DNA from 4 places in the Bacillus siamensis genome. Region 1 is predicted to be linked to each of the others. Evidence: riboswitches for the same ligand, from Rfam matches in the RefSeq annotation. Region 1 holds a riboswitch; each other region holds the start of a gene.
What was found. A riboswitch is a leader RNA that binds a small molecule or an ion and turns the genes downstream of it on or off. The one in region 1 is predicted to bind S-adenosylmethionine.
Positions count from the first base shown of each region.

Region 2: linked by a shared signal. The riboswitch ahead of metK (methionine adenosyltransferase) and the one ahead of metE (5-methyltetrahydropteroyltriglutamate--homocysteine S-methyltransferase) in region 1 are both predicted to bind S-adenosylmethionine.
Region 3: linked by a shared signal. The riboswitch ahead of ABDB98_RS09630 (2-hydroxyacid dehydrogenase) and the one ahead of metE (5-methyltetrahydropteroyltriglutamate--homocysteine S-methyltransferase) in region 1 are both predicted to bind S-adenosylmethionine.
Region 4: linked by a shared signal. The riboswitch ahead of metN (methionine ABC transporter ATP-binding protein MetN) and the one ahead of metE (5-methyltetrahydropteroyltriglutamate--homocysteine S-methyltransferase) in region 1 are both predicted to bind S-adenosylmethionine.

Region 1 is NZ_CP155579.1:1,283,336-1,290,741, reverse strand. Features, by position in the region: gene ABDB98_RS06860 (ABC transporter ATP-binding protein) at 1-1,013, shown strand, start outside; gene ABDB98_RS06855 (energy-coupling factor transporter transmembrane component T family protein) at 988-1,749, shown strand; gene ABDB98_RS06850 (STAS domain-containing protein) at 1,794-2,627, opposite strand; gene ABDB98_RS06845 (S8 family peptidase) at 2,847-3,806, shown strand; SAM riboswitch class I at 3,947-4,101, shown strand; gene metE (5-methyltetrahydropteroyltriglutamate--homocysteine S-methyltransferase) at 4,185-6,473, shown strand; gene yeiL (transcriptional regulator YeiL) at 6,521-7,192, opposite strand; gene ABDB98_RS06830 (MFS transporter) at 7,275-7,406, shown strand, end outside.
Region 2 is NZ_CP155579.1:2,860,383-2,867,788, reverse strand. Features, by position in the region: gene ABDB98_RS14005 (alpha/beta hydrolase family protein) at 1-477, shown strand, start outside; gene ABDB98_RS14000 (DUF2584 domain-containing protein) at 535-777, shown strand; gene pckA (phosphoenolpyruvate carboxykinase (ATP)) at 820-2,403, opposite strand; SAM riboswitch class I at 2,601-2,739, shown strand; gene metK (methionine adenosyltransferase) at 2,909-4,111, shown strand; gene asnB (asparagine synthase (glutamine-hydrolyzing)) at 4,255-6,153, shown strand; gene alaP (alanine permease AlaP) at 6,355-7,406, shown strand, end outside.
Region 3 is NZ_CP155579.1:2,008,705-2,016,110, forward strand. Features, by position in the region: gene ABDB98_RS09605 (3-ketoacyl-ACP reductase) at 1-115, opposite strand, end outside; gene ABDB98_RS09610 (DUF948 domain-containing protein) at 244-549, shown strand; gene ABDB98_RS09615 (hypothetical protein) at 614-1,375, shown strand; gene ABDB98_RS09620 (RbtT/DalT/CsbX family MFS transporter) at 1,406-2,653, opposite strand; gene ABDB98_RS09625 (FGGY-family carbohydrate kinase) at 2,691-4,169, opposite strand; gene ABDB98_RS09630 (2-hydroxyacid dehydrogenase) at 4,162-5,178, opposite strand; SAM riboswitch class I at 5,300-5,392, opposite strand; gene ABDB98_RS09635 (molybdopterin oxidoreductase family protein) at 5,539-7,406, shown strand, end outside.
Region 4 is NZ_CP155579.1:3,119,290-3,126,695, reverse strand. Features, by position in the region: gene gcvH (glycine cleavage system protein GcvH) at 1-272, shown strand, start outside; gene ABDB98_RS15450 (YusG family protein) at 327-563, shown strand; gene ABDB98_RS15445 (toprim domain-containing protein) at 631-993, shown strand; gene ABDB98_RS15440 (thioredoxin family protein) at 1,002-1,322, shown strand; gene ABDB98_RS15435 (SCP2 sterol-binding domain-containing protein) at 1,419-1,769, shown strand; SAM riboswitch class I at 1,881-1,987, shown strand; gene metN (methionine ABC transporter ATP-binding protein MetN) at 2,093-3,118, shown strand; gene ABDB98_RS15425 (methionine ABC transporter permease) at 3,111-3,779, shown strand; gene metQ (methionine ABC transporter substrate-binding lipoprotein MetQ) at 3,793-4,608, shown strand; gene ABDB98_RS15415 (carboxymuconolactone decarboxylase family protein) at 4,701-5,078, shown strand; gene ABDB98_RS15410 (hypothetical protein) at 5,271-5,423, shown strand; gene sufC (Fe-S cluster assembly ATPase SufC) at 5,601-6,386, shown strand; gene sufD (Fe-S cluster assembly protein SufD) at 6,404-7,406, shown strand, end outside.

The DNA.
Region 1 (7,406 bases):
ATTGGGCGCCGTGGATAGACAGGACGATTGTCCTTGACGGAACGGGTCAGAAGGTGATGGACGGAGAGACCGACGCGATCTTTGAAACAAAACTTGAAGAGCTGACGCAGCTCGGCATTCCGATTCCGCGGGTGATCTCATTGCAGAAGCACGTCAGCATCCCTTTTACATTGTGCAAAGAAAGACTGTTTCAGGAACCTGTACCGCCCTTTCCCGGCCCCCGGCCCGCCGCGCTTTCGGCAGAGGACGCGCTGAGTGTTCACGGGCTGTCATTCAGAAGAGGAACGGACACCATTTTTCAGGACGTGAGCTTTTCCGTAAAAAAAGGGTCAATCACCGCGATTGCCGGCCCTAACGGAACCGGAAAATCCACGCTCCTGTCCGCCGCGGCCAAGCTCATCCGCCCTGTGAGCGGAGACATCAAAATAGACGGCAGACCGGTAGATTCCTATTCGGAAAAAGAGCTTCGGCGGCTGATAGGGTATGTTTTCCAAAATCCTGAACACCAGTTTGTCACAGATTCTGTCATTCAAGAGCTGCTGTTCGGCTTTGAAAACGGTAAAGCCGCAAAGGAGAAAGCTCTTCAGCTCTTAACCCGGTTCGGCCTGAGACGCTATGCCTCACAGCATCCGTTCTCTTTAAGCCAAGGACAAAAGCGCAGGCTCAGCGTCGCCACGATGCTTATGCATCAGGTGAAAGTTTTGCTGCTTGATGAACCGACTTTCGGGCAGGACGCAAAAACGGCGCGTGAGTGCATGCTGATGCTTCAGGAGATCCAAAAGGAAGGAACGGCTGTTTTAATGGTGACACATGATATGGAGCTCGTCTCAGATTATGCCGATACGATCCTTGTGCTCTGCGGCACGAAGCTTGTGTACCGCGGAACGCCCGACTCATTGTTTTCCGATCATATCGGAATCGCGGAGCGGGCGCATTTAGCTTTGCCGCTGCGGTATGAATGGATGAAACACGACAGGAGGCGGAGAAATGAACCTGCGGCTGGAGGCTGTTAACCCGTCAATTAAGGCGGCGGCTGTTTTGTTATGCGTCATTATGCTGTCGTTTATTTATAACCCGTACACGCCTGCTTTGTTTTATATTATCATTGCCGGAGGCGTCCTCTTGGCGGGACGTGTGCCGCTTAAAAAATGGCTGCTGTTTACGGTTCCGTTTGTCATTCTTGCCTTCGGATCTTTATGGACAGCCGCCGTATTCGGAAACGTCCCGACAACCGAAAGCAATCTGTTGTTTAAGCTCGGACCGATTGCCGTCAACAGTGATAATGCGGCGCTCGGGATTTCTATCGCGTTTCGTATTTTATGTTTTTCCGCTTTGTCGATGATGTTTCTTTTCACAACCGATCCGATTCTGTTTATGCTCAGTCTGATTCAGCAATGTAAGCTCCCGCCGAAGCTTGCTTACGGCGTGATTGCCGGGTTCCGGTTTCTACCTCTTCTGAAAGATGAAATCCTGATTATCAGACAGGCGCACAGAATCAGAGGCGCGGCATCTGATTCCGGGCTGAAAGGAAAGCTCTTTGCCTTCAGGCGCTTTACCATCCCGCTTTTGGCAGGCGCCATCAGAAAGGCGGAACGCACAGCGATCGCAATGGAATCTAAAGGTTTTACAGGGAGCCGAAACCGCACGTTTTACAGAACGGTTACTGTGCGCCGCGCCGACTGGTTCTTTTTCATGCTCGTGCTCCTTTTATTCGGCGCAAGCTGTCTCATTTCACTGTTGTTTGTATAAAAACAGGCCGCCGGAGTGATTCGGCAGCCTGTTTTGTATGTATGTTACTGATGATAATTGAGAGCCTGGGCGAGGTTGGATTTAATCGTAATATCCGAGAAATTAATGCCGAGCTGTACAGCGGTTTGGGCAATTTCCGGCCTGATCCCGGATAAAGTGGACGAAACGCCGATCAGGTTCAGCGCTTCAATTAATTTAAAAATCTGGTGCGCCACCATTGTATCGACAACCACTACGCCCGACAAGTCGATTAACAGATGCTCAATCAGCCGGTTTGCACATGTACTCAGCGTATTTTCAAGAATGTATTTGGCGCGTTCCGTGTCAATATTGCCGACAAGCGGCAGAAGACCCGTCCGTTTGCTCAGCGTAATAACCGGCGAGCTTAATTCTAAAATCATTTCTCTTTGCGCATTCAGCTGCATTTTCGAATTATATTCGGCGTGATCGACAAATGTGTAAATCGTAAAATCAAATACTTGAACGATTAAATTCTCCCATCTCTTCCTTTCTCCCTCGGCAAACGAAGATTCATGTTTATCGGCAAACGCATCATAATAACTGATGTACAATCTCCGGTTTCTCATGAATTCACGAACCACATACTGGACCGGGGTATCCAGATGCTTCTGGTCTTTCGCAAGCTCAATCACCCATCGCTCAAACTCTTCTAAAAATTCTTTTTCCGGTATGATATACATTTTATTAATATGCCGGTAAAATTCTTTATCTTGCTCCATCAGCTCTTCTATGATGACGGGATTTGTCAAAGAGTAAATCGAATTCGGATCCGAATCTTCCATCGTTTCAATCCATTCTTTCGCAATTTGATCCACCCGTTCGGAAAAATAGTCGTACAATGCTTCATTTATCTTCATACCTCTTCTCCTTTCCCATTTCCAATTATAGCGTCAGCTGATGCCGAATCAAAATAAAAGCCGTTGAACCATCCAATTATTTGAAATTATTTAGTGCAATAGATTGCGCCTTTTTTATGAAAATGCTTCAAATGACTCTTTCTGAACGGCATAATCTGCCATAAAATAGTAGCAACACCCTTGAATCCACTCGCAAGCATAAAAAAGGAGGGCTTTTTTATGAATGGTGAAATGCGGTTGATTCCTTATGTCACGGATGAGCAGATCATGGATGTGAACGAGCTTCCTGAGGGTATTAAAGTGATTAAGGCGCCAGAATTGTGGGCAAAAGGGTTTAAAGGAAAGGATATTAAAATCGCGGTGCTTGATACAGGCTGCGACATTAATCATCCTGATTTGAAAGACCGGGTTATCGGCGGAAAAAACTTCACCGATGATGACGAAGGCAAAGAAGACGCGATTTCCGATTACAACGGCCACGGGACACATGTTTCCGGAACGATTGCGGCCAATGATTCAAACGGCGGAATTTCAGGTGTTGCGCCGGAAGCGAGCCTTTTAATCGTTAAAGTTCTAGGCGGTCAAAACGGCAGCGGCAAATACGAATGGATCATCAACGGCATCAACTACGCCGTTGAACAAAAGGCGGACATTATTTCCATGTCACTCGGCGGGCCGAACGATGTGCCTGAACTGAAAGAAGCCGTCACAAATGCGGTAAAAAGCGGTGTACTGGTCGTTTGCGCAGCAGGAAATGAAGGTGACGGAGACGAGCGGACAGAAGAACTGTCGTATCCGGCCGCTTACAACGAAGTGATCGCCGTCGGATCAGTCTCAATCGCCCGTAAATCGTCAGAATTTTCAAACGCAAATAAAGAAATCGACCTCGTGGCGCCCGGAGAAAACATTCTCTCCACCCTTCCCAACCATAAATACGGGAAGCTGACGGGCACTTCAATGGCCGCCCCGCACGTGAGCGGAGCGCTGGCCTTAATAAAAGGGCTTGAACAGGACTCGTTTCAGCGGACGCTTTCTGAAGCCGAAATTTATGCCCAGCTTGTGCGGCGGACTCTTCCTTTGGGCATCGCCAAAACATTGGCCGGGAACGGATTTCTGTATTTAGACGCACCTGATGTGCTCATGGAAAGAGCCGAACAGGCACAGCTGCTGTCTTTCTGATATTTTTCTCATATAATGATTGATCCGCTTGTCAACATCACCAATTTTCAAAATGTGAGATTTTCTATTGACAGTGATCTGAATAAGCTGATAAGATAACCAACAAATGATGTAACTTTTCAAAAAAATTGAAATATTTTCTCTTATCGAGAGTTGGGCGAGGGATTGGCCTTTTGACCCCAACAGCAACCGACCGTAATTCCATTGTGAAATGGGGCGCGTGATTTTTGCGCCGAGACGATTGTCTCCTAAGGCACGGTGCTAATTCCATCAGACGTGATCTGAGAGATAAGAGAGGCTTACATTTTGATGTTAAAGCCTCTTTCTCTCATGAGAAAGAGGCTTTTTTGTTACATCTCACTTAAAGGAGGAGACTTAATGACTACAATCAAAACTTCAAATCTCGGTTTTCCGAGAATCGGCTTGAACAGAGAATGGAAAAAAGCGCTTGAGGCTTATTGGAAAGGAAACACTGATAAAGAAACGTTTCTTAAAGAGCTTGACAGTTTATTCTTATCAGCTGTCAAAACACAGCTTGACCAAAATATCGATATCGTGCCGGTCTCTGATTTTACTCATTATGACCATGTGCTTGATACAGCCGTCAGCTTTAACTGGATTCCGGAAAGATTCCGCAGCATCACGGATCCCGTTGATACATATTTCGCGATTGCCCGCGGTGTTAAAGACGCCGTTTCCAGTGAAATGACAAAATGGTTCAACACCAACTACCATTACATCGTTCCTGAATATGACGAAAGCATTGAATTCCGTCTGACGAGAAACAAACAGCTTGACGACTACCGCCGGATCAAAGAAGAATTCGGAGCGGAAACGAAACCTGTCATTGTCGGTCCGTATACATTCGTCACACTTGCGAAAGGATACGAAGAATCAGAGGCGAAAGCGATTCAAAAGCGCCTTGTTCCTCTTTATGTACAGCTGCTGAAAGAGCTTGAAGCAGAAGGCGTCAAATGGGTTCAGATTGATGAGCCAGCCCTTGTGACAGCCTCAGCTGAAGATGTCCGCGCCGCAAAAGAACTCTATGAATCTATTACAAAAGAGCTTTCAGGGCTGAATGTCCTCCTGCAGACATACTTCGATTCGGTTGATGCATATGAAGAACTCGTTTCGTATCCTGTACAGGGAATCGGGCTTGATTTCGTGCATGATAAAGGCAGAAACCTTGAGCAATTGAAAAAGCATGGCTTCCCGAAAGATAAAGTGCTGGCAGCCGGTGTGATCGACGGCCGAAACATTTGGAAAATCGATGTTGAAGAACGCCTTGATGCGGCTTTGGATATCCTCAGCCACGCTGATGTTGAGGAGTTATGGATTCAGCCTTCAAGCAGCCTTCTGCACGTGCCGGTGGCGAAACACCCTGACGAGCATCTTGAAAAGGATTTGCTGAACGGCCTGTCATACGCTAAAGAAAAACTGGCGGAACTCAGCGTCTTAAAAGAAGGACTTCTGTCCGGCAAAGCGGCCGTCAGTGAGCTGATTGAAGAGTCAAAAGCGGCACTTAAAGCTTTGAAAGCATTCGCAACAGGAGCGAACTCAGCTCAAAAAGAAGAATTGAATCAGCTGACAGAAAAAGATTTCTCCCGCCCTGCAAGCTTTGAAGAACGATTGGCGCTGCAAAATGAATCACTCGGTCTTCCCCTTCTGCCGACAACGACAATCGGAAGCTTCCCTCAATCTGCTGAAGTGCGGAGCGCACGGCAAAAATGGCGGAAAAAAGAATGGACGGATGAACAGTACCAAGCATTTATTAATGCGGAAACGAAGCGCTGGGTTGACATTCAGGAAGAAATCGGCTTAGACGTGCTCGTTCACGGAGAATTTGAACGGACGGACATGGTCGAATACTTCGGTGAAAAACTGGCCGGGTTCGCCTTTACGAAATATGCATGGGTGCAGTCTTACGGTTCACGCTGCGTACGTCCGCCTGTCATTTTCGGAGATGTCGAATTTATCGAACCGATGACGGTAAAAGATACGGTCTACGCCCAATCGCTGACAGAAAAGCACATGAAAGGCATGCTGACGGGACCTGTCACCATTTTAAACTGGTCATTCCCGCGCGTGGATATTTCAAGAAAAGAAATCGCCTTCCAGATCGGGCTTGCCCTCAGAAAAGAAGTAAAAGCGCTTGAAGATGCCGGTATTCAGATTATCCAAGTGGATGAACCCGCGCTCCGTGAAGGCCTGCCGTTAAAAACGCAGGATTGGGATGAATATTTAACTTGGGCCGCAGAAGCTTTCCGATTAACGACGTCTTCTGTGAAAAATGAGACGCAGATTCATACGCATATGTGTTACAGCAACTTTGAAGATATTGTCGATACGATCAATGACCTTGACGCTGATGTCATCACAATCGAACACAGCCGAAGCCACGGAGGATTCTTAGAATATCTGAAAGATCATCCTTACGTGAAAGGCCTCGGACTCGGTGTATACGACATTCACAGCCCGCGCGTGCCGGCTACTGAAGAAATCTATCAAATTATCGATGATGCGCTTGAAGTGTGTCCGACAGACCGCTTCTGGGTAAACCCGGACTGCGGGCTGAAAACAAGACAGCAGGAAGAAACCGTTGCGGCATTAAAAAATATGGTCGACGCTGCGAAACAGGCGCGAAAAAAACAAGCTCAGCTTGTATAATGAAAACAGCCATCCCTAATGTGCGGATGGCTGTTTTTTTGAGCATGTTACTTATTCTTCAGCGCCTCTGCAAGTTCACTCAGTGAATCATGCTGCTTAATTTGATAGCCCCGCCCTTCTTTCTGCAAATACCCTTTTTGGCAGAATTGCGTCAGCACATGCAAGAGATGACGGTAAGATACACCTAAATAATCACAAACCGTTACGTGCTTCTCTTTATAAAATCCTTCATACGCCGTCTGCAAAATAAAATCAGCAAGCCGGTTTTCAACCGGGAACGCCAGACTTTGTGAATACTTTGAAGCCATAAGCGTTGCCTTATCACTTAAAAACTTAGCCAATTCACGCAGAAAATTCGCATCCTGCAGCAATTGCGCGCGGCAGCGGCAAATTGGCAGAGCGAAACAAACAGTCTTCGCTGAGGCCTGAATGCCTTTTGTGTAATATACTTCATGTAATAGTTCCATCTCTCCGATGTAATCATTTTTGTTGATAAAATTAATTAACGATACTTTTCCGTTTTGATGGGTTACATATATTTTCGCTTTTCCTTCAATCACGTAAAACAGGAAATCCGGCCTCATGCCCTCTTGAATCATCCATTCATCCCGCTGATATTCCCGCACTTCCATATACTCTTCAGCGGGAAAAGAAAATAAATGCGCGATTGAGTGTTTTTCTATCTGATGCCGTTTTTTCTCACCTTTATAAATTTCCATCGTCCACCCCGAAATATATGAGATATCTCATATTATCTTTACGTTTTACATGATAACATGCCAATGAAAAGGAGGAACGGGAATGAACGCATATCGCTGGATGAGTCTGCATTTTTTTAGCTTTTTTATGACATGGGGGATTTTTCTGCCCTATTGGACGGGATGGATGGTTCATATAAAAGGGGTTTCCGTATCCGAAGCCAGTTTCATTATG
Region 2 (7,406 bases), 1.6 Mb from region 1:
TCCGCTTTCCGCCTGCTTCGGGATCACCCGAACGTCAGGGAAGGCCGGGTTCATATTTTCGGGTTTTCCCGAGGCGGCATCATGGGGCTTTTGACTGCGATCGAGATGGGGCATCAGGCGGCTTCGCTCGTCTCTTGGGGCGGTGTGAGTGATATGGTGCTTACTTATGAAGAGCGGAAGGATATGCGGCGGATGATGAAGCGGGTGATCGGCGGCACGCCGAAAAAGGTGCCGGATGAATACAGATGGCGTTCGCCGTTTGAAAAAGCAGACCGTATTCAAGCGCCTGTGCTGCTCATCCACGGCGAGAATGACGAAAATGTTTCGATCGAACATGCCCGGATAATTGAGGACAGGCTGAAAGAGGCGGGAAAACCGGTGGAAACCTGGTATTACAGCGGTTTTACGCATTATTTTCCGCCGCAGGAAAACAGGCGCATTGTCCGGCGTCTGGCGGAATGGATGAAGACAAGGTAAGATAACGGATTTATGATATGATAATAAAGAAAAAGAGAATGAAAGGGGATTTTCATTTTGGGAATGCCTGTTGAATTTAATACAATGATTGTGACAAAAGGCAATGAAAAACGGATAGAGGAAAATATCTTTTTATTGGAAAAAGAGGGCTACCGCGTTTATCCTCTTGATATTCCGATGGACGTGCGCAAAACAAAAAACGGCGAGAAATCCGGAACCGGCGAAGTCCAAAAGCTCGAATGGGCGAACGGCCGGACGAGCATTACATACAGACTCACTTCGCTTCATTCGACTAACTGAAAAAACAAAAGCCGAGGGCAGCAGCGCCCTTGGCTTTTTTGATTAAACGAGAGGCCCGCCGGCTTTGGCGATCGAGTCTGCATGAGAAAACTTTTTAAAGTTTTCTTTAAACTCATTGGCTAAAAACAGCGCCTTTTCGTTGTATGCTTTTTTATCGCTCCATGTGTTTTCAGGCTGAAGAACCTCATCCGGAACGCCCGGAACGTGAACGGGACTGTGCAGGCCGAAAATGCTGTCAGCCGTCATATTTGTCTGATCAAGCGTGCCGTCAATTGCGGCTTTTACCATCGCTCTTGTATACGAAAGTTTCATCCGCTCTCCGACTCCGTACCCTCCGCCGGTCCAGCCTGTGTTGACCAGGAAGACTTGAGCGCCGTGCTCGTCGATTTTATGCCCGAGCATTTCGGCATAGACGTGAGCCGGAAGCGGCAGGAAAGGTGAACCGAAGCACGTGGAGAAAGTCGTTTGCGGAGATGTCACGCCGCGCTCGGTTCCCGCGAGTTTGCTGGTGTACCCGCTTAAGAAATGATACATCGCCTGTTCCTTCGTCAGTTTGCTGATCGGAGGGAGCACCCCGAACGCGTCCGCCGTTAAAAAGACGATCGCCTGCGGATGGCCGGCAATGCTCGGCTGCACGATATTGCCGATCATCTCAATCGGATACGCGGCTCTTGTGTTTTCCGTGTAGAAGGAATTGTCGTAATCCGCCTCACCCGTTTTTTCATCAAGCACAACATTCTCAAGAACAGACCCAAAGCGGATCGCACGAAAAATCTGCGGTTCTTTTTCTTCGCTCAGGTTGATACATTTAGCATAACATCCGCCTTCAATGTTAAACACGCCGGAGTCTGACCAGCCGTGCTCGTCATCGCCGATCAGTTTCCGGTCTTCATCGGCCGAAAGCGTCGTTTTCCCTGTGCCGGAAAGACCGAAGAACAAGGCGACATCACCTTTTTCACCGACGTTGGCTGAGCAGTGCATCGGCAGAATATCTTGCTGGGGAAGAAGGAAGTTCATAATGGAGAAAATTGATTTTTTCATTTCTCCGGCGTATTCGGTGCCGCCGATTAAAATGACGCGCTTTTCGAAAGATACAATGATAAATGTTTCCGAATGCGTGCCGTCCGTCTCCGGATCCGCTTTAAAATGCGGAGCTGAGAGAATGGTAAACGGCTGTGCTTTCGGGTCCCTTTCAGCCGTCTCCGGTCTGATAAACAGCTGGCGCGCGAACAGGTTGTGCCATGCAAATTCATTTACGACTGTAATCGGCAGTCTGTATTTTTCATCCGCGCCTGCGAATCCTTCAAAAACAAACAGTTCATCTCTCTGTTTTAAGTAGCTGACGACTTTGGCGTACAGCTTTTCAAACGCCTCTTCAGAAATGGGCTGGTTCACCGCGCCCCAATCAATTTGATTTTCTGTGCTTTTTTCACGAACGATAAATTTATCTTTAGGTGATCGCCCCGTATATGCACCGGTAGTGGCACGTACGGCGCCCGTAGATGTCAGTGTGCCTTCATTTCGGGTGATCACTTTTTCGGTAAGTTTTGGCGCCGATAAATTATGATGCACATTTGGACTTGCGAGTAATGCTTGAAGATCTGCAGTTAAATCAACTAATTTCATAAAACCCTTCCTTTGCCGGTTTATTTTTATTTCGCTGAATGTGGAATTAGTATAACACATATATAAAAATAGTCTATACTGTTTATTGTTTTTTGTTTGTGTTTTTCCATTGCTTCCTGAAATAAAGGCGCGTAATCGCTTTAATTCATATTGACACTTTCCGCCCTTTTACGATAAGATATTTCATTGAGCGGATACTCTTATCCCGAGCTGGCGGAGGGACAGGCCCGATGAAGCCCAGCAACCGGTTTCTCTGTAAAAAAGCAGGTGAATACACTGTGGGAAACCAAGGTGCTAACCTGATGCAAGGTTTAATATTTCCTTGAGCGATAAGAGTGAAAGGCACACAGACCAAACCCTTTCCTCGAGTGGAAAAGGTTTTTTTATTTCATAAAATATGCCAATTAACATTCTCTGATATAGTATGACATTGTATTAAGAGGGAGCGAGTTCCGTATCATATGAGAAGGTCTTTCAAAAGATCTTTTTTCAGGAGGAAAAGTGAATGAGTAAAAACCGTCGATTATTTACATCTGAATCTGTTACCGAGGGTCATCCGGATAAAATCTGTGACCAAATTTCTGACAGCATCTTAGATGAGATTTTAAAAAAAGACCCGAACGCGCGCGTAGCCTGTGAAACATCTGTAACGACAGGCCTTGTGCTGGTAAGCGGAGAGATTACAACATCAACATACGTTGACATTCCGAAAACAGTCCGTGAAACGATTAAAGAAATCGGCTACACACGGGCAAAATACGGATTTGATGCGGAGACTTGCGCTGTTTTAACATCAATTGATGAACAGTCTGCGGATATCGCGATGGGTGTCGATCAGGCTCTTGAAGCGCGTGAAGGCACAATGAGCGATGCTGAAATCGAAGCTATCGGAGCAGGTGACCAAGGCCTGATGTTCGGTTATGCGTGTAACGAAACGAAAGAGCTTATGCCGCTTCCGATCTCTTTGGCGCATAAATTGGCCCGCCGTTTGAGCGAAGTCCGCAAAGAAGACATTCTTCCGTACCTTCGCCCTGACGGAAAAACGCAAGTTACCGTTGAATATGATGAAAACAACAAGCCGGTCCGCATCGACGCGATCGTCATCTCAACTCAGCACCATCCGGAAATTACGCTTGAGCAGATTCAGCGCAATCTGAAAGAGCATGTCATTAACCCTGTCGTGCCTGAGGAACTGATTGATGACGAAACAAAATACTTCATCAACCCTACGGGACGTTTCGTAATCGGCGGTCCTCAAGGCGATGCGGGACTTACCGGCCGTAAAATCATCGTTGACACATACGGCGGATATGCACGCCACGGCGGCGGTGCATTCTCCGGTAAGGATGCGACGAAAGTAGACCGTTCAGCGGCTTACGCTGCGAGATACGTAGCGAAAAACATCGTGGCTGCAGGACTTGCTGATTCTTGTGAAGTGCAGCTTGCATACGCAATCGGCGTGGCACAGCCTGTATCTATTTCCATCAATACATTTGATACAGGAAAAGCTTCTGAAGAGAAACTGATCGAAGTCGTACGGAATAACTTCGACCTGAGACCTGCCGGCATTATTAAAATGCTTGATTTGCGCCGTCCGATCTATAAGCAGACTGCCGCTTACGGCCACTTCGGACGTCACGATGTGGATCTTCCTTGGGAGCGTACTGACAAGGCGGATGCGCTTCGCAAAGAAGCACTAGGAGAATAATTTTATAGCCGCTTATTTAAGCGGCTTTCCCTTTTTGCAGATGCTGCCATGCTTATTTTTTACATAGCGTGAAACCAATGGCGTAACAAAGCGTCTATAAAAAGGGGGTCCAATTAGAAAATTACACTTATGGAGGCTATACTATGTGTGGATTTGTCGGTGTTTTTAATAAGCATCCATTAACTCAAACCGCAGATCAAGAAGAGCTAATCAAACAAATGAACCAAATGATCGTTCACCGCGGTCCTGACAGCGATGGGTATTATCATGATGAGCACGTCGGATTCGGCTTCAGACGGCTCAGTATTATTGACGTAGAAAACGGCGGACAGCCTTTATCATATGAAGATGAGAAATATTGGATCATTTTTAACGGCGAAATCTATAACTACATTGAATTGAGAGAAGAGCTTGAAGCGAAAGGCTACACTTTCAATACAGATTCCGATACAGAGGTGCTCCTTGCGACATACCGTCATTATAAAGAAGAAGCCGCTTCAAAGCTTCGCGGAATGTTTGCGTTTTTAATCTGGAACAAAACTGACCGTGTCATGTACGGCGCGAGAGACCCGTTCGGCATTAAACCGCTGTATTACACAACCATCGGGGACAAAGTGTATTTTGCATCTGAAAGAAAAAGTTTAATGGCCGCTCAAAACGGTATTGATCTCGATAAAGCTTCTTTACAGCAATATATGTCTTTCCAATTCGTCCCTGAACCGGGCACGCTTGATGCTGAAGTGAAAAAAGTCGAGCCGGGCAGCCAGTTTACGATCCGCCCGGAAGGCGAAATCGCGTTTAAAACGTATTTCAAAGCGAACTTTAAGCCCGTTCAGTCCGATGAAGATAAATTGGTGAAAGAAGTCAGAGACGCAATCTTTGACTCTGTCAAAGTCCACATGAGAAGTGACGTTCCTGTCGGCTCGTTTCTATCCGGCGGCATCGACTCTTCTTTTATCGTCTCAGTTGCGAAAGAATTTCACCCGAACCTTAAAACATTTTCTGTCGGCTTTGAACAGCAGGGCTTCAGTGAGGTTGACGTAGCGAAGGAAACAGCTGCGGCGCTCGGGATTGAAAATATCAGCAAAGTCATTTCTCCTGAGGAGTATATGAACGAGCTTCCGAAAATCGTTTGGCACTTTGATGACCCGCTTGCAGATCCGGCGGCGATTCCTTTGTATTTTGTCGCGAAAGAAGCGAAAAAGCATGTAACGGTTGCGTTATCCGGGGAAGGCGCGGACGAGCTGTTCGGCGGGTACAATATTTACCGCGAACCGCTGTCGCTTAAACCGTTTGAACGCATTCCGTCCGGTCTGAAAAAAATGCTTCTTCATGTGGCGTCCGTCATGCCGGAAGGAATGAGAGGAAAAAGCCTCTTAGTCCGCGGCTGCACACCGCTTGAGGACCGTTATATCGGGAATGCGAAGATTTTTGAAGAGCCTGTGAAAAAACAGCTGCTCAAACATTACAACCCTGAGCTTTCATACCGTGATGTTACGAAGCCGTACTTTACGGAAAGCCGTTCATACAGCGACATTAATAAAATGCAGTATGTCGACATTCACACGTGGATGCGCGGCGACATCCTGTTAAAGGCTGACAAAATGACGATGGCCAATTCATTGGAGCTGCGCGTGCCGTTCCTTGATAAAGTCGTGTTTGACGTGGCTTCTAAAATTCCGGATGAACTGAAAACGAAAAACGGTACGACGAAATACCTTCTGCGTAAAGCCGCTGAAGGAGTTGTGCCTGATCATGTGCTGAACCGCAAAAAACTCGGTTTCCCTGTGCCGATCCGCCACTGGCTGAAAAATGAAATGAACGAATGGGTGCGCAACATCATTCGTGAAAGTGAAACAGACGCTTATATTGAAAAGGATTATGTCCTTCAGCTTCTGGAAGATCATTGCGCCGACAGAGCGGACAACAGCCGCAAAATTTGGACCGTGCTGATCTTCATGATCTGGCACAGCATCAATGTTGAAAAAAGACTGGTGCCGGAAGAGCTGAATCACCAGCCGAAAGAAGTCATTTTCGTTTAATCCAAAAGGCTTTCGATGTTATCGAAAGCCTTTTTTTCTATTGTTTTATGTAAACCATCTATTCCGCTATGTTTTCAGTAAAGTATTACGCAATATTCAGAAAAAGGTTATAATAGGACTAATCGGGCAGATGCCGGAAAGTGCTTTCTGGCTATTTCGTCTCGGTTTGTTACTTTTCTGTCAAAATCAGGGGGGAGAGTTATGCAAAACAAAGGAAAAACGCTTCACCGCGGTTTGGAAGAGAGGCATATCTCGCTTATGTCTTTGGGCGCCGCGATAGGGGTCGGACTGTTTCTCGGGTCAGCTTCTGCCATAAAGCTTGCAGGACCGGGGATTTTAGCCGCTTACGCCTGCAGCGGGCTGGTCATGTTTTTTATTATGCGGGCATTAGGGGAAATGGCGATTCAAAAGCCTGTTGCCGGCTCATTCAGCCGCTATGCAAGAGATTATCTCGGACCGCTGGCCGGTTTTTTAACAGGCTGGAATTATTGGTTTTTATGGGTCGTTACCTGTATGGCGGAAATCACCGCGGTCGGCATTTATATGGGCTACTGGTTCCCTGACGTGCCGTCATGGATCTGGGCGCTTTGTGCACTCGTCATTATGACAGCTGTCAACTTTCTGGCGGTCAAAGCGTATGGTGAACTTGAATTCTGGTTTGCGCTCATTAAAGTCTTGGCGATTCTGTCAATGATTGCGATCGGTCTGGTGATGATCGTATTCGGTCTCGGAAACGGAGGCGTCGCGCTTGGAATCAGCAATTTATGGAGCAACGGCGGCTTTTTCCCGAATGGGATTAAAGGGGTGCTGCTGTCGCTGCAAATGGTCATGTTTGCATATCTCGGAATTGAGCTGATCGGTGTCACAGCCGGTGAGGTCAAAAATCCGGAAAAATCATTGGCGCGGGCCATTGATACGGTTTTTTGGCGCATTCTCATTTTTTACGTCGGAGCTTTATTTGTCATTATGTCAATTTATCCGTGGCAGGAAATCGGTTCAGGCGGCAGTCCGTTTGTTTTGACATTTGAAAAAATCGGAATTCCCGCAGCAGCCGGAATCATTAATTTTGTCGTTTTGACGGCGGCTCTTTCTTCCTGCAACAGCGGGATCTTCAGCACGGGACGCATGCTGTTTAATCTCGCGGAGCAAAATGAAGCCCCGAAAGCCTACGGCACGGTCACAAAAGGCGGCGTGCCGGGAAAAGCGGTATTGGTTTCAGCGGGTGCGTTATGCATCGGCGTTCTGCTGAACTA
Region 3 (7,406 bases), 730 kb from region 1:
TGCGGCCGATTAAACCGATATTGACTCCTTCTTTCGCTAAAGCAATAGCGGCGGCGCGGCCGATTCCTCTGCCCGCACCCGTGATAAGAGCCGTTTTGTTCTGTATGCTTTCCATGTCTTTCACCCTTTCTGAATGTCCTTATGTACGATTTCACATTATAAGCAGAAAAAAAACAATTAGCAAATAAAACGATTCAACGGTCTCCATAAAGGGTATCAACTGAAAAAAGGAGTGAAAAGCAGATGATTATCATTTTGTATATCAGTGCTGCCGTTGCGGCCGCCGCCTTGGTTTATTTAGCCGTATCAGCCGTGCGTTTTAAAAGAAACACAGCGCCTGATATAAAGAAGATTAACGTCACGGCAGCGTCCATGCAGACGTCCGTTGAAGAAATCAAAACAGAAACCCGTCTGTTATCACAAAAGCAGAAAGAACTGCAGGAAGACTTTCTCACTAAAAAAACAGCCGTGCAAACGACGGCTGCCGAAGCAAAAGGAACGCCTCATGTTCTGAAGATGCTCTGGAACGCCGGTAAAAGCGATTTATGAGCCTGCATGCCATCCGCCGTTTTTGCTGACACTAAGAGAATGAGCGGGTTCAAGGAGGCATAATATGATTTGCAATCATGAGCGGCTTGCACATTTTTTGCGCCAGCTTAAAGCATTATCATCTTCGGGAGAATTTACAAAATCGGATTTGCTGACTCCGGAGTTCCATTTAGCAAAGGACGGAGATCTGGATATGTATTATTCGCCTCATAATGAGTATATCAACCCTCATGCTGCAGTTGTCATCTCCGGAATTACACCCGGTTTTTTTCAGATGCAGCGTGCTTACAAAGCAGCGGCACAGCTTTTAAAAAACGGCGAATCTCTTGAGATGATAGCATATGAGACAAAAAAAGCGGCCGGGCTTTCCGGTTCCATGAGGCAGCACATGATCGAAATGCTTAATGAATGCGGTCTGCCGGCCGCCCTCCGAGTTGAGAATTCATCCAGTTTATTTGGTTCAAAACGGGAGCTGCTTCATACGACATCCGTTATCAAACACCCTGTTTTTTATCAACAGAAAAACTATACGGGACATCGGCCGCCCATCAGCAGGTCAGGCCTTCTCAGCCGTTATGCGCTGAAATATTTTCCGGACGAAATAGAAATGATGAAAAAGGACATTCTGCTCGTCCCTCTCGGTAAAGCAGCAGAATCCGCCTGCTGCATGCTGAAGAAGAAGGGGAGGATGAATCATGCATTCATTTTGGAAGGCTTCCCCCATCCGTCCGGCGCAAACGGACATCGTTTCAAACAATTTCACGAAAACAAACAATCGTTACGTGAACAAATTCAGCGCTTTGCCGGGTTTCTTCAGAAGCTGTAAAAAACGCCCCGAGCCTTCAGGGCGTTTCTGTTAAGAAGCATATTCAGGCAATGATTTATCGTGTTTTGCCGTTTTCTCTTCAGGTATTTTAATTTGATTTGTCAGGATTGCACTTGCGAAATAGAGCGCTGCGAAAATCCATACTACGCCTTGTGCGCCGACAAGCCCGATAAACGCCCAGGCAAGCGCGGGTCCGACAAATGCCGACAGGCCCGCGGCCAGATTTAACACAGACATGGCAGCACCTTTATCGCTGCCCGCCGCTGTCGGCACGATAGCTCCGATCGGAACGAATCCGGCCAGAAGCCCTCCCCAAATAAAGCCGACAATGCTGACGAAAAGCAAGTTCCCATGTGATACAACAGGAGCATAATATAATAAAAGGGTAAAAATGCCGCAGCCCGCTCCCCCAAACCACATGACAGTCTTTTTCCAGCCGAACGCATCGCCGACTGCACCGAAGATTAAGTTAAAGACGATATTGCCAAGAAAGATCGTGCCCCAAATCTGCAGCCATACATTTGTAGAAATGCCGTGCTGCGCCATATGCATTGGGAGAAATACCGGAAATCCGTATGTTCCGATACTGTTGATGATCCGAACAATCCCCCCTGAAAGCACACGCGGATTTTCAGCAAGGATGGTGATTCCTTTCATTAATTCCTGCACCTTTTCCTGTTTACTTGCTTTTTTCTTTTCAAAGCGGTCCCTATTTAAAATCAAAGCAAAAAACGCGCCGAGGCATACCCAAAAAATCGAACTCCACAGCGTATTCAAATAGCCGAAAGATTTGATGGCCCAGCTAGAATACCAGGCTCCGAATACAAACATGCCGCAGCAATAAGCAATCCAGAACCAGCCGACCGCCGTACTGAGCTTGCTTTTCGGCGACCGGTAAATCACCCATGTCAAAAAAGAATAGGCAAACAGCGGATAGCCCAGCCCTTTAATAAAATACGTGACATACATCACCGGCAAATTAAGATTTTCAAATCCGTATGCGATAAACGCGGCTGTTCCGATAACATAAAATAACAGCCCCATAAACATCGTCCGCTTTGCGCCGAAGGCTTCGAGACAGACGCCTGAAAACCAAGACGCCACAGCGAGAGCAATACCGTAAACCGTAAACAGGGATGCTGATTGCTGTACCGTCAAGCCGTTTTCAACTAAAAACGGGCTGAGCCAGCCTTGTTCAAGGCCGTCCCCCATCATAAACAGCACGACCCCTAAAAATCCCCAGGCAAGCTGTTTCGGAATTCCTATTTTATTAAGCATTTTTTGTTCCTCCTCAGCAATCTTTCATGTTGTCATCTCATCCCCAAGTCAGGCTTTCACCGCTGGGCTGAAAATGCGCAAATAATTTTTGCGTCTGTTTCCATTCTTCATATAGGAAGAGATCCGTCTGATCTGATTCCGGTTCAATTACCTTTATGCGGTTCGAAAGTTCTTCTTTCACACCGAGAGCTTCGTTGCAGATCATCGCCGCCCCCATTACGGATGCCTGGCTGAAGCCTTCTCTCTTATAAATCTTCTTTTGCAGAAGGTTAGCAAGAAACTGTGTCAACGCATCACTTTGGAAACCGCCGCCGCACACCTTCACTTCATTTTGTGAAAAGGAAGTCACCTCTGTTAACGCCTCATAGTTCCATTTGATTGAAAAAGCGATTTCCATCAGAGCGGCTTTGACAAAATGCGCTCGGCTTAAACTTTGGGACAGCGGGGCATCAAAAATAAATCCGCCTTTTGCGAGTGCGTTTTTCTCAGACGATAAATAGGAGCCTAACGCTGAAACACAAGCTTGATCATGTTTCGGCAGACTGGCGATTTCCCGTTCCATGACGCTGTAGGATTCATTCGGATAAAAAATGGATTTTAATTTTTGATAATTGAGTCCCGTTACACCCGGATTCGTTTCAAGAAGCCATTGACCTTCTTCTGTATGGCAATTCAGCCATGCATTCTCTAAACTTTCGGTTCCGGTCTCCGCTGTTATCTTTGTAATCGGCGTCGTTGTGCCGGATACGATGACGATATCTCCGGGCTTTGCATCTGCACTTTTGATGGCAAGCTGTGTGTCTCCCCCGCCTGCAATTACAGGCACTCTTTCAGAAAGACCGAGAACCGCCGCTTTCTTAAACGTTAACATTCCGACAACCGTCCCAGATCGGACGAGTGAAGGAAGAATGGCAGAAGGCACCCCGAAGATGCTGCATAATTTCTCTGACCACGCCTTTTTCCTTACGTCAAACAGCAGTGTTTCAGCGGCCTGTGACGGTTCATAGCTTAAAATACCGCTCAGCTCAAATGTCACCCAGTCACTGATGCTTGTGATGTACTTCACTTCTTTCCATAAAGACGGCTGTCTAGCTTTTAATCCGACAAGTTTCATGGCGGAAAATAAAGCGCTCGGAAGACGTCCGGTTTGCTGCTGCACTTCTTCTTTTGTCTCAATCCCGTCTTCCCATTCACGGCCTCTGTTATCAATGTTGGGCAAACCGAGAAATGCCTTTTTACCTTTATTGATTAGAACAATTCCCTGCCTCTGGCTTGTAGAGGTGATTCCGATTAATGTAATATGTGGGCTTTTGGCAATAACCTTCCTTGCCATAGCGCTGATTTGCTTCCATAACCCTTCCGGTGAGAAATATCGTCCGTCCGGATAAAGCGGATCCGTCACATATTCAATGTCTTCCCTTTCAAGCGCGATCACTTCGCCGCCGGCAGTCACGACCGCGACTCGCGCATTCCCCGTCCCGATGTCAAATACAAGGTAGCCTTTTTGTTCAGCCATTACAGCCTCCTCCTTCCGTTTCAAGTTCTCTTTTGTTATAAAGTTCACGTATTGAGCAGGTTTGATCTTGTTTCCATTTGAAAAGCGCTTCATTTAAAATCTTCACATGATGATCTTCCACTTCAAATGTTGCGCCCGCTAAATGGGGAGTCGCTAACACATTCGGCAAAGAGATCAATTCATAATCAGAAGATTCAGGCGGTTCATGATAAAACACGTCAAGAATCGCTCCTTTAATCCGCCGTTCTTTCAGCACCCGCAGCAGCTCTTTTCTGTCTGTAACCGCCGCTCTTGATGTATTGACAAAAACAGCTTCTTGCTTCATCAATTGAAAATGCCGGGCGCCGATCAGGCCGATGGTTTCTTCGATGCGCGGCAAATGAACGGAGACAATATCACTTTCAGAAAATACCCGTTCAATCGTCGTTTTTTCATACTCCCGGTTCTCATGATTGACAAAGGGGTCATAGTACAGCACCTTGCAGTCAAAAGCCGTCAATAGCCGGGCGATTCTCTGTCCGACAGCTCCGAAACCGATAAGGCCGACTGTTTTCCCCGTCAGCTCATTTCCCCTGAATTTGACGTAAGCCTGCAAATAATCACCATTCCACTTCCCGTCCTTCAGCCACTGATGAGAAGAATACGTGTGGCGCAAAAACGAAATGACATTTCCGATAAACATTTCAGCAACAGCCTGGGCATTGCGGGCCGGTGTATAAAAGACAGGGATTTTTCTTTTAGTCGCCGCCGTGATATCCACATTAGACGGCATCCCTCTGCAGACGCCGATAAAAGCGGAATCCGGCAATATATCAATCACTCGCTCTGATACCTCATCAAGTTCGGTAATAAGCCCCGACGCGTTTGTCTCTTGAATCATCTGGATTAATTCATCTTCCCGATAGGCCCGGCCGTGCTTCTTCCACGGCAGGTGCACAGTCCGCCCGAACAGATCTGTCAGCTCCTTCAGCCCCTCGTCGTGATAGGGTGCGGTAATTAAAACCGTCATGGTGCAAAACATCCTTTTCACATAAATTTTTTCACAAAAAAATCTCTTTCCCCGAAGAAGGAAAGAGATTCATATACCGTCTTTATCCGCTTGAAGCGCACAAATATGTATAGACCATTCTTTCCTATCTTTCAAGCATACGCTTGCTGGAATTGGCACAATAAATGTTGCCGAGGTTTCATAGGGCCAGTCCCTCCACCTCTCTTGATAGAAAATAAAATGATGAAATTGTCAGGCTTTTAAAAGAATAAACTCATCATAGATAAGTCTTTCCGTGATGTCAACACTTTTTTTCTGAATTGACGATCTATTTCGAAATGTTATAATGCTTACAATATAAAAAAAGAGGAGAAATGGGCTATGAATTCTGCTGCAAAACAGCCAAACGGGGTCTTTAAGTCGGTGTGCTCACTGGACTGTCCCGATCAATGCGGCTTACTTGTGACAAAAAAGGACGGAAAAATCGTTAACATTCAGGGAGACCCGGATCACCCCGTCACATCAGGGAATATTTGCAACAAAGTCAGACACATGGCTGAGCGCATTTATGATGAAAAACGTTTAACCGTCCCGTTAAAACGGATCGGCGAAAAAGGTGAAGCCGTGTTTGCGCCTATTTCATGGGACGAAGCAATCAATACGATCAGTGCGCGCTGGAAAGAGCTTATTGCCGAAGAAGGAGCGGAAAGCATTCTCCCGTACAGCTTTTACGGTAATATGGGAAAACTGGCGGCAGAGGGAATGGACCGCCGTTTTTTCCACCGACTCGGGGCGAGCCAGCTCGAACGGACGATCTGCAGCAAAGCCGGATCTGAGGGCTATAACTATACAATGGGAGAAGGCGCAGGTACTGATCCGGAAGAGACCATACATGCAAAGCTCTTTATTTTTTGGGGAATCAATGCCGTCAGCACGAATATGCATCAGGTCATGATTGCTCAAAAAGCCCGGAAAAAAGGAGCTAAAATTGTCGTTATCGATGTACATAAGAACCAAATAGGCCGGCTTGCCGATTGGTTTATTCCCATTCGCCCCGGCACAGATGCCGCACTCGCTCTCGGTATCATGCATGTTTTATTTGCCGAGAACCTTCACGATGAAGCATTTCTCACAGAATACACCGAAGGCAGTGAAGAATTAAAAGCGCATGTCAAACAGTATGATCCGGAAACGGTTTCTGTTATGACAGGCGTTAAAGCAGACGATATCAGACGCCTTGCGAGAATGTACGGGGAAACCTCCCCTTCCCTTATCAGAATCGGAAACGGCATTCAGCACCATGACAATGGCGGTATGATCGTCCGCACCGTCGCCTGCCTTCCGGCTGTGACAGGACAGTGGCTCCGCACCGGGGGAGGCGCAATCAAGCACAACAGCGCGGTATTAAACTATAACAGACAAGCGCTCCAGCGGCCTGATCTGCTTTACGGCAGGAAGCCAAGATCATTTAATATGAACAGGCTCGGAAGCGTTCTTTTAGAAACAAAACCGCCCGTGCGTTCCTTGTTTATTTACGGAACCAATCCCGCGGTAGTTGCGCCGGAAGCGAATAAAGTCAGAAAAGGCCTGCAGCGGGACGATTTATTTACAGTCGTTCACGATCTGTTTTTAACGGAAACCGCCAAATATGCGGATATCGTGCTCCCTGCTGCATCCGCTTTTGAAAACACGGATTTTTACACGTCTTACTGGCACCATTTTATTCAGCTGCAAAAACCGGTGATCGAACCATATGGGGACAGCAAATCGAATACGGAAGTGTTCCGTTTGCTTGCCGGGGCGATGGGCTTTACCGAGCAGGAGCTTCAGGATTCCGATGAAAAATTAATCAGACAGGCGCTGGACTTTCCCGCCAATCCGTATATCGAGGATATTGATTACGATTCGCTTTCATCCCATTCTTTCATGAGAGCCAACCGGAAAAAAACGCTTTTTCCGGGCAAGCTCAAGACGCCGAGCGGAAAAATTGAGTTATATTCTGAAAAGATGAAACAAGACGGTTATCCGGCGCTGCCGACGCACATCCCTCTTGAAAGCGATGATGATTTCCCGCTGTTATTTGTCCCGGGACCGAATCATAACTTTTTAAACTCGACATTTTCGAATAATGAAAAACACGTAAAACTGGAAAAAGCGCCAAAGCTTTTTATTCATACAAAAGATGCTGAGCGCCGGAACATCGAAGACGGAGAAACCGTGAGAATTTGGAACAACCGCGGCGAATGTGA
Region 4 (7,406 bases), 1.8 Mb from region 1:
TCGTATTTGTCGAGCTTCCGGAAGTCGGCGCTGAAATTAAAGCGGACGAGCCATTCGGCAGCGTAGAATCCGTCAAAACCGTATCCGAATTGTACGCACCGATTAACGGAACGGTGACGGAAGTGAACGAAGACCTTGATGACAGCCCTGAATTCGTAAACGAGTCTCCATATGAAAAAGCGTGGATGATCGTCGTAGAACCGGCTGATGCTGAAGAAATCGAAAACCTCATGACTTCCGAGCAATATGACGAAATGACACAGGAAGACTGATCGGATAGCAAAAGGGCCATTTGGACATTCTATCTGTAACGGGAGGTGTCTAATATGGCTTTTGATAAACAAAAGGTCGATGTGACGGAAAACGTCACGGGCCGCTTTCAAAACGGCAGGTTTTCCTTGTTTCATGAAAATGAAGCCATCGGCGAGATGACAGGCATGAACCAGTACGAGCTCAAACAGGGCTTTTCATTTGAGAATCAAAAATTTTATAAAACAGCCGATGTCATAAACGGCAGTGATCCGAAATATGTGGATTGCGATTATGAGAACGGCTGGTGTTAACAGTTGGCGGTGAATTTCACTGCCTTCTTTTTTAATCTGACGCTAAAACAATCGGCAGGTGATGCTTATGAACAACGAAGATGAAAAGGTGATCATCGTAGAAGGGAAATCGGATAAAATCAAAGTCAGAGAAGTGCTCATCGAACCCGCGGAAATCGTCTGTACAAACGGGACGATCGGCCAAACCGAACTGGAAGATTTGGCGGACCGCCTGTTTGACAGAGACGTCTTTATATTAACGGACGCAGATGAATCCGGAGAAAAATTAAGAAAACAGCTGAAACGGGAGCTTCCCGAAGCGCGCCATATCTATATAGACAGAACATACAGGCAAGTCGAGTCGTGCCCGGGCCATCATCTCGCATCTGTGCTGATCAGAGCCGGCCTTGATGCAGACCCTGTATTTTTGAAAAAGAACGACCTGAGGTGATAATCAAAATGAAAGAACTCCAAGAAAATGAACTCGAATTGATTCAGGATGACGTCTATCTCCTGTATTTGTACACCCCGTTTTGCGGCACATGCCAGCTGGCGTCCAAGATGCTTTCTGTCGTCGAAGAAATGCTGCCCGGCACCGCCTTCTATAAAAACAACGTGAATTATTCCCCCGCATTCGCCAAAGCCTATCAGATTGAAAGCGTTCCGTGCTTTTTGCTGTTTAAAGGCGGAGAACTTGTTGAGAAAGGATACGCCTTCCGCTCCGTTTCCTATTTATATGAGCTGATTAAACAAAAAACATCGCAAACGTTCCCGATGTGACAATTTTTACAGGAAAATGTCGTGCGGTTTATAAAGGGTTCTGTCCGTTAAAAAGAGAAAGTGTATGTATGGCCATTAAAACGGGAGGTTATACGAGTGGAGAAAATAGAAGTTTTGGAGAATGACGGACAGCATCTGTTTTTGAAACCGCTATTAAACGCCTCAACGCTGCTGATTACATTCCAGGGAGAAAAAGAAGCCTTAACGGTCTCAATTAACGGACAGGGAGAAATGAGAAAAACGTCAGTTTCAAAGGAAAAATCTAATTTGACCTTTTACGGAAACCAGGCGGAAATCATCCATCTCCTGCACGGTGATGTCTCTTTGCAGAAGCTCATCCAAAGCGGAAAACTCAAAGTGAAAGGATCATTCCGGGCCCTGCTGAAGCTGGAGGCCATCCTCTGGCTGACAAACGGATTTTTTCAGACGATCAGCAAACAGCCGTAAACTGCCAATCTACTATGTGACAATAGCTTCCATTATTTATTTTATTGACTTTTTATCATTCGCCGTGCTATTCTACAGTAAGAATTTCCGGACGAAAATACGATATGTTTTCTCTTATCAAGAGAGGTGGAGGGAAGTGCCCTATGAAGCCCGGCAACCATCAACGATGTTGAAATGGTGCCAATTCACTCAAAGCGGTCTGCTTTGAAAGATGAGAGAAAGGCCTTTTTCAATAAGCCTTTCTGCTCATTTTTGCAGAAAGGCTTTTCTTTTGCGTAGAAAACCGGAAGATTTCTTAGAATAGTGTAAGGCAGGTGATTGCTTTGATCCATCTTCAAAATGTTTCAAAAATTTATAAAGCGAAGCATGGGGATGTCAATGCTGTCCAAGATGTCACTCTTGATATCAAAAAGGGCGAAATATTTGGAATTATAGGATATAGCGGAGCTGGTAAAAGTTCCTTAATCCGTCTTTTGAACGGCCTTGAAAAGCCGACGTCAGGCATCGTGGAAGTTGCAGGGACGGAATTAAATAAAGTAAGCAGCCGCGGGCTGAGAAAAGCGCGTCAGGAAATCAGCATGATTTTCCAGCATTTTAACCTTTTGTGGTCGCGCACCGTCCGGGAGAACATTATGTTTCCGCTGGAAATCGCCGGTGTGAAAAAAAGCGAACGGGTCCGCCGCGCCGATGAGCTGATTAAACTGGTCGGATTAGAGGGGAAAGAAAAGTCTTATCCGTCACAGCTGAGCGGCGGTCAAAAGCAGCGTGTCGGCATCGCCCGGGCGCTCGCCAATAATCCGAAAGTCCTTCTGTGCGATGAAGCGACATCAGCGCTCGACCCGCAGACGACCGATTCAATTTTGGATCTTTTATCCGATATAAATGACAGACTCGGTCTGACGATCGTGCTCATTACCCATGAAATGCACGTCATCCGAAAAATCTGCAACAGAGTCGCCGTTATGGAAAACGGGAAAGTCGTTGAAGAAGGCGAAGTGCTCCAAGTTTTCAGAAACCCGCGCGAACCGATGACCAAGCGTTTCGTTCAGCAGGTGACAGAACCGGAGGAGACGAAAGAAACCATCCAGCATTTTCTGCAGGAAACCGCGACAGGAAAAACGATTCAGCTTTCATTTGTCGGGCAGGCCGCCGAGCAGCCCCTCATTACGGAGATGATCCGAAACTTTGAGGTGGACGTCAATATTCTGCAGGGGAAAATCTCACAGACGAAGGACGGAGCCTACGGTTCTTTATTCATCCATATTGACGGTCAGGAAAAAGAAGTAGAAAACGTGATCCGGTTCATCAAAGACAAACAGGTAGAAGCAGAGGTGATCACAAATGTTTGAAAAATGGTTCCCGAACGTTGATTTAACCGAGCTGTGGACGGCCACATACGAGACCCTTTATATGACGGTCATCGCCTTAGTCTTTTCATTTGTCATCGGAGCGATACTCGGTCTTCTGCTCTTTTTAACGGGCAAGGGAAGCTTATGGGAAAATAAAATCATTAACACCGTGATTGCGGCGGTCGTTAATATTTTCAGGTCTATTCCGTTTCTTATTTTAATTATTCTGCTTCTCGGCTTTACTAAGATTTTAGTCGGCTCGATTTTAGGGCCGAACGCCGCATTGCCTGCGCTGATTATCGGCTCCGCGCCGTTTTATGCCCGGCTTGTTGAAATTGCGCTGCGTGAGGTCGATAAAGGAGTCATCGAAGCTGCCAGATCAATGGGAGCAAAGACATCGACGATTATCTTCAAAGTGCTGATTCCTGAATCAATGCCTGCGTTAATTTCGGGCATCACCGTTACAGCCATCGCCCTGATCGGATCTACCGCCATTGCCGGCGCCATCGGCTCAGGCGGACTCGGAAACCTTGCATATGTAGAGGGGTACCAGTCCAATAATACGGATGTAACGTTTGTAGCAACTGTATTTATACTCATCATCGTCTTTATCATTCAAATCATCGGTGATGTGATTACAAATATAATAGACAAAAGATAAGGGAGGATTTACATTGAAAAAGATTGTACTAAGTGCGCTGCTGCTTGTGTTCGCGGGAGTTTTGGCCGCCTGCGGATCAAACGGATCAAATAAAAAGGAAATCGTCGTCGCTGCGACAAAGACGCCGCACGCTGAAATCTTAAAAGAAGCGGAGCCGCTCCTGAAGGAAAAAGGCTACACATTAAAAGTAAAAGTGCTGAACGATTACAAAATGTACAACAAAGCGTTAGCTGATAATGAAGTGGATGCGAACTACTTCCAGCATGTTCCTTACCTTGAACAGGAAATGAAAGAAAATAAAGATTACAAACTCGTGAATGCCGGAGCCGTTCACCTTGAGCCGTTCGGTATTTATACGAAAAAATACAAATCACTGAAAGACCTGCCTAAAGGCGCGACCATCATCATGACAAACAACGTCGCTGAACAAGGCCGTATGCTGGCAATGCTTGAAAAAGCCGGACTGATTACACTTGATCCGAAGGTAAAAACGATTGACGCCACTACGAAAAACATTACGAAAAACCCGAAAGACCTGACATTCAAAAAAATCGCCCCTGAATTAACGGCGAAAGCATATAATGAAGAAGAAGGCGATGCAGTCTTCATTAACGTCAACTATGCGATTCAAAACAAACTGAATCCGTTAAAAGATGCGATTCAAGTAGAATCAACGAAAAACAACCCGTACGCAAACATCATCGCTGTGCGAAAAGGCGACGAAAAATCAGCGAAAATCAAAGCGCTTATGGAAGTGCTTCACTCTAAGAAAATCAAAGACTTTATTGAGAAAAAATACGACGGAGCCGTGCTTCCTGTATCTGAATAAAGCAAAAACCCCGGATGGATCATCCGGGGTTTTTTTCGGGTATTAATCGGAGAACTGTCCATAATAAAAAGGAAGGTTAACGATTGGAGGGAATGGCAGTGGCTCAATACCAGGATAACGGAAAAAGCGTGCATGACGCATTGAAACAATATAAAGAAGGTTTAGGCATATTCGAGCAAAAAATGCCGATGATGGGGCGGAAGTTTAATGAATTTACTGAACAGTGTTTTTCAGCGGATTCATTAACTGAAAAAGAGAAACAATTAATCGCTCTGGGCATCAGCATCAGCGCTCAAGATGAATTTTGCATGATTTATCACACGAAAGGCTGTCTTGATCAGGGTGCGACAGAGGAAAACATCCTTGAGGTCATCAGCGTCGCGGCGGCATTCGGGGGAGGCGCGGCCCTCAGTCAGGGAGTAACCCTCGTGCAGCAGTGCATTCAGGAATTCGGGCATACAACGCATTAGAAAGAGCAATCGTATGAATACCGTTTTTCAGATAAAGCCAGCGCCGGTTATCGGCACATTCGAAAGGATTCAGGGGCACACTCCCTTTGGCCGGAGCAGAGGATCATTGTTACAATAGAAGCAAATATATGAAGGGATTGATTCATTATCTGCACCAGCCACGAGAGACTGGACCTTGACTATACGCCTGAAATGGAAAAAGCGATGCAGAAGTCACACGGCATCGGCTACGAGGAATACGGACGGCGTCTTTCAAAAAGGATGGAAGTCGAACGGCAGAGGGAGCTTGAGTACCAAAAAAGCAAGTTCCTCGCAGCGCAGCTTAATGAGAAAATCGGTCAGTAAAAAAGGGTGGAATTCCGCCCTTTTTCTGTTTTAAACAGCTTTAATTACACCCTGATCTTTGATAAACTTTAGGAATGTTCCGGGTAATATAAAAAGTTGTATTTACTTTTCATTTGTTATAAAATTAGAATGAGAATAAATTGAGAATAATGATTATATATTTTTGGAGGTATAGATATGGCTGCTTCAACATTAACGATCAAGGATCTTCACGTTGAAATCGAAGGAAAAGAGATCTTAAAAGGTGTAAACCTTGAAATAAAAGGCGGCGAATTCCACGCTGTCATGGGGCCGAACGGTACCGGTAAATCAACGCTTTCTGCAGCGATTATGGGACATCCGAAATACGAAGTCACTAAAGGCAGCATCACGCTTGACGGCAAGGATGTACTGGAAATGGAAGTGGACGAGCGCGCTCAGGCGGGTCTTTTCCTTGCGATGCAGTACCCAAGTGAAATCAGCGGTGTGACGAATGCCGACTTCCTTCGCTCTGCGATTAACGCACGCCGCGAAGAAGGCGATGAAATTTCTCTTATGAAATTCATCCGCAAAATGGACGAAAACATGGAGTTCCTTGAAATGGACCCTGAAATGGCGCAGCGTTACCTGAACGAAGGTTTCTCAGGCGGGGAGAAAAAACGCAACGAAATCCTTCAGCTTATGATGATCGAGCCGAAAATCGCCATTCTTGACGAGATCGATTCAGGTCTTGATATCGATGCGCTTAAAGTCGTTTCTAAAGGAATCAACAAAATGCGCAGCGAAAACTTCGGCTGCTTAATGATCACTCACTATCAGCGCCTTCTGAACTACATCACGCCGGATGTCGTTCACGTTATGATGCAGGGACGCGTTGTGAAATCAGGCGGTGCGGAGCTTGCACAGCGCCTTGAAGCGGAAGGTTATGACTGGATTAAACAAGAACTCGGCATTGAAGACGAAACTGTAGGTCAAGAAGCGTAAGCGTTAGGGGGATTAACATGACATTGGAAACGAAACTATCCGTAGATCAGGAATATGTCAAAGGCTTTTCCGAAAAGCATCAAGAACCTGCCTGGCTGAAAAACCTGCGCTTACAGGCTCTTGAAAAAGCTGAAGATCTGCCGCTGCCTAAGCCTGATAAAACAAAAATCACAAATTGGAACTTTACAAAGTTCAACAAGCATACAGTAGAAAACGCGCCGCTTGCTTCTTTGGAAGATTTAGCTGATGAAGCAAAAGCGCTGATCGATATCGAAAACGAAGACAAAACGTTATATGTGCAGCGTGACCAAACGCCTGCATTCCTGTCTCTCTCTAAAGAGCTGAAAGACAAAGGCGTTATTTTCACGGACATCTTAACGGCTGCCCGTGAGCACAGCGACCTCGTTGAGAAATACTTCATGAAAGACGGAGTAAAGGTCGACGAGCATAAACTGACTGCGCTTCATGCGGCATTAATGAACGGCGGAGCATTCCTTTATGTTCCTAAAAACGTTCAGGTGGAGACGCCTGTTCAGGCCGTTTACGTTCATGAAAGCAATGACACGGCATTGTTCAACCACGTGCTGATCGTCGCTGAAGACCACAGCTCCTTCACTTACGTTGAGAACTATATCAGCACGGTGAATCCGAAAGAAGCTGTATTCAACATTATCAGTGAAGTGATCACAGGTGATAATGCCAGCGTGACGTACGGTGCCGTTGACAACTTGTCAGCAGGCGTCACAACATACGTCAACCGCCGCGGAGCCGCGCGCGGACGCGACAGCAAAATCGAGTGGGCGCTCGGTCTGATGAACGACGGCGACACGATTTCTGAAAACACAACAAACCTCTACGGAGACGGCACATACGGCGATACGAAAACCGTGGTTGTCGGAAGAGGAGAACAGACGGAAAACTTTACGACGCAGATCATCCACTTCGGTAAAGCTTCAGAAGGCTATATTCTGAAGCACGGAGTCATGAAAGATGCCGCATCTTCCATCTTTAACGGCATCG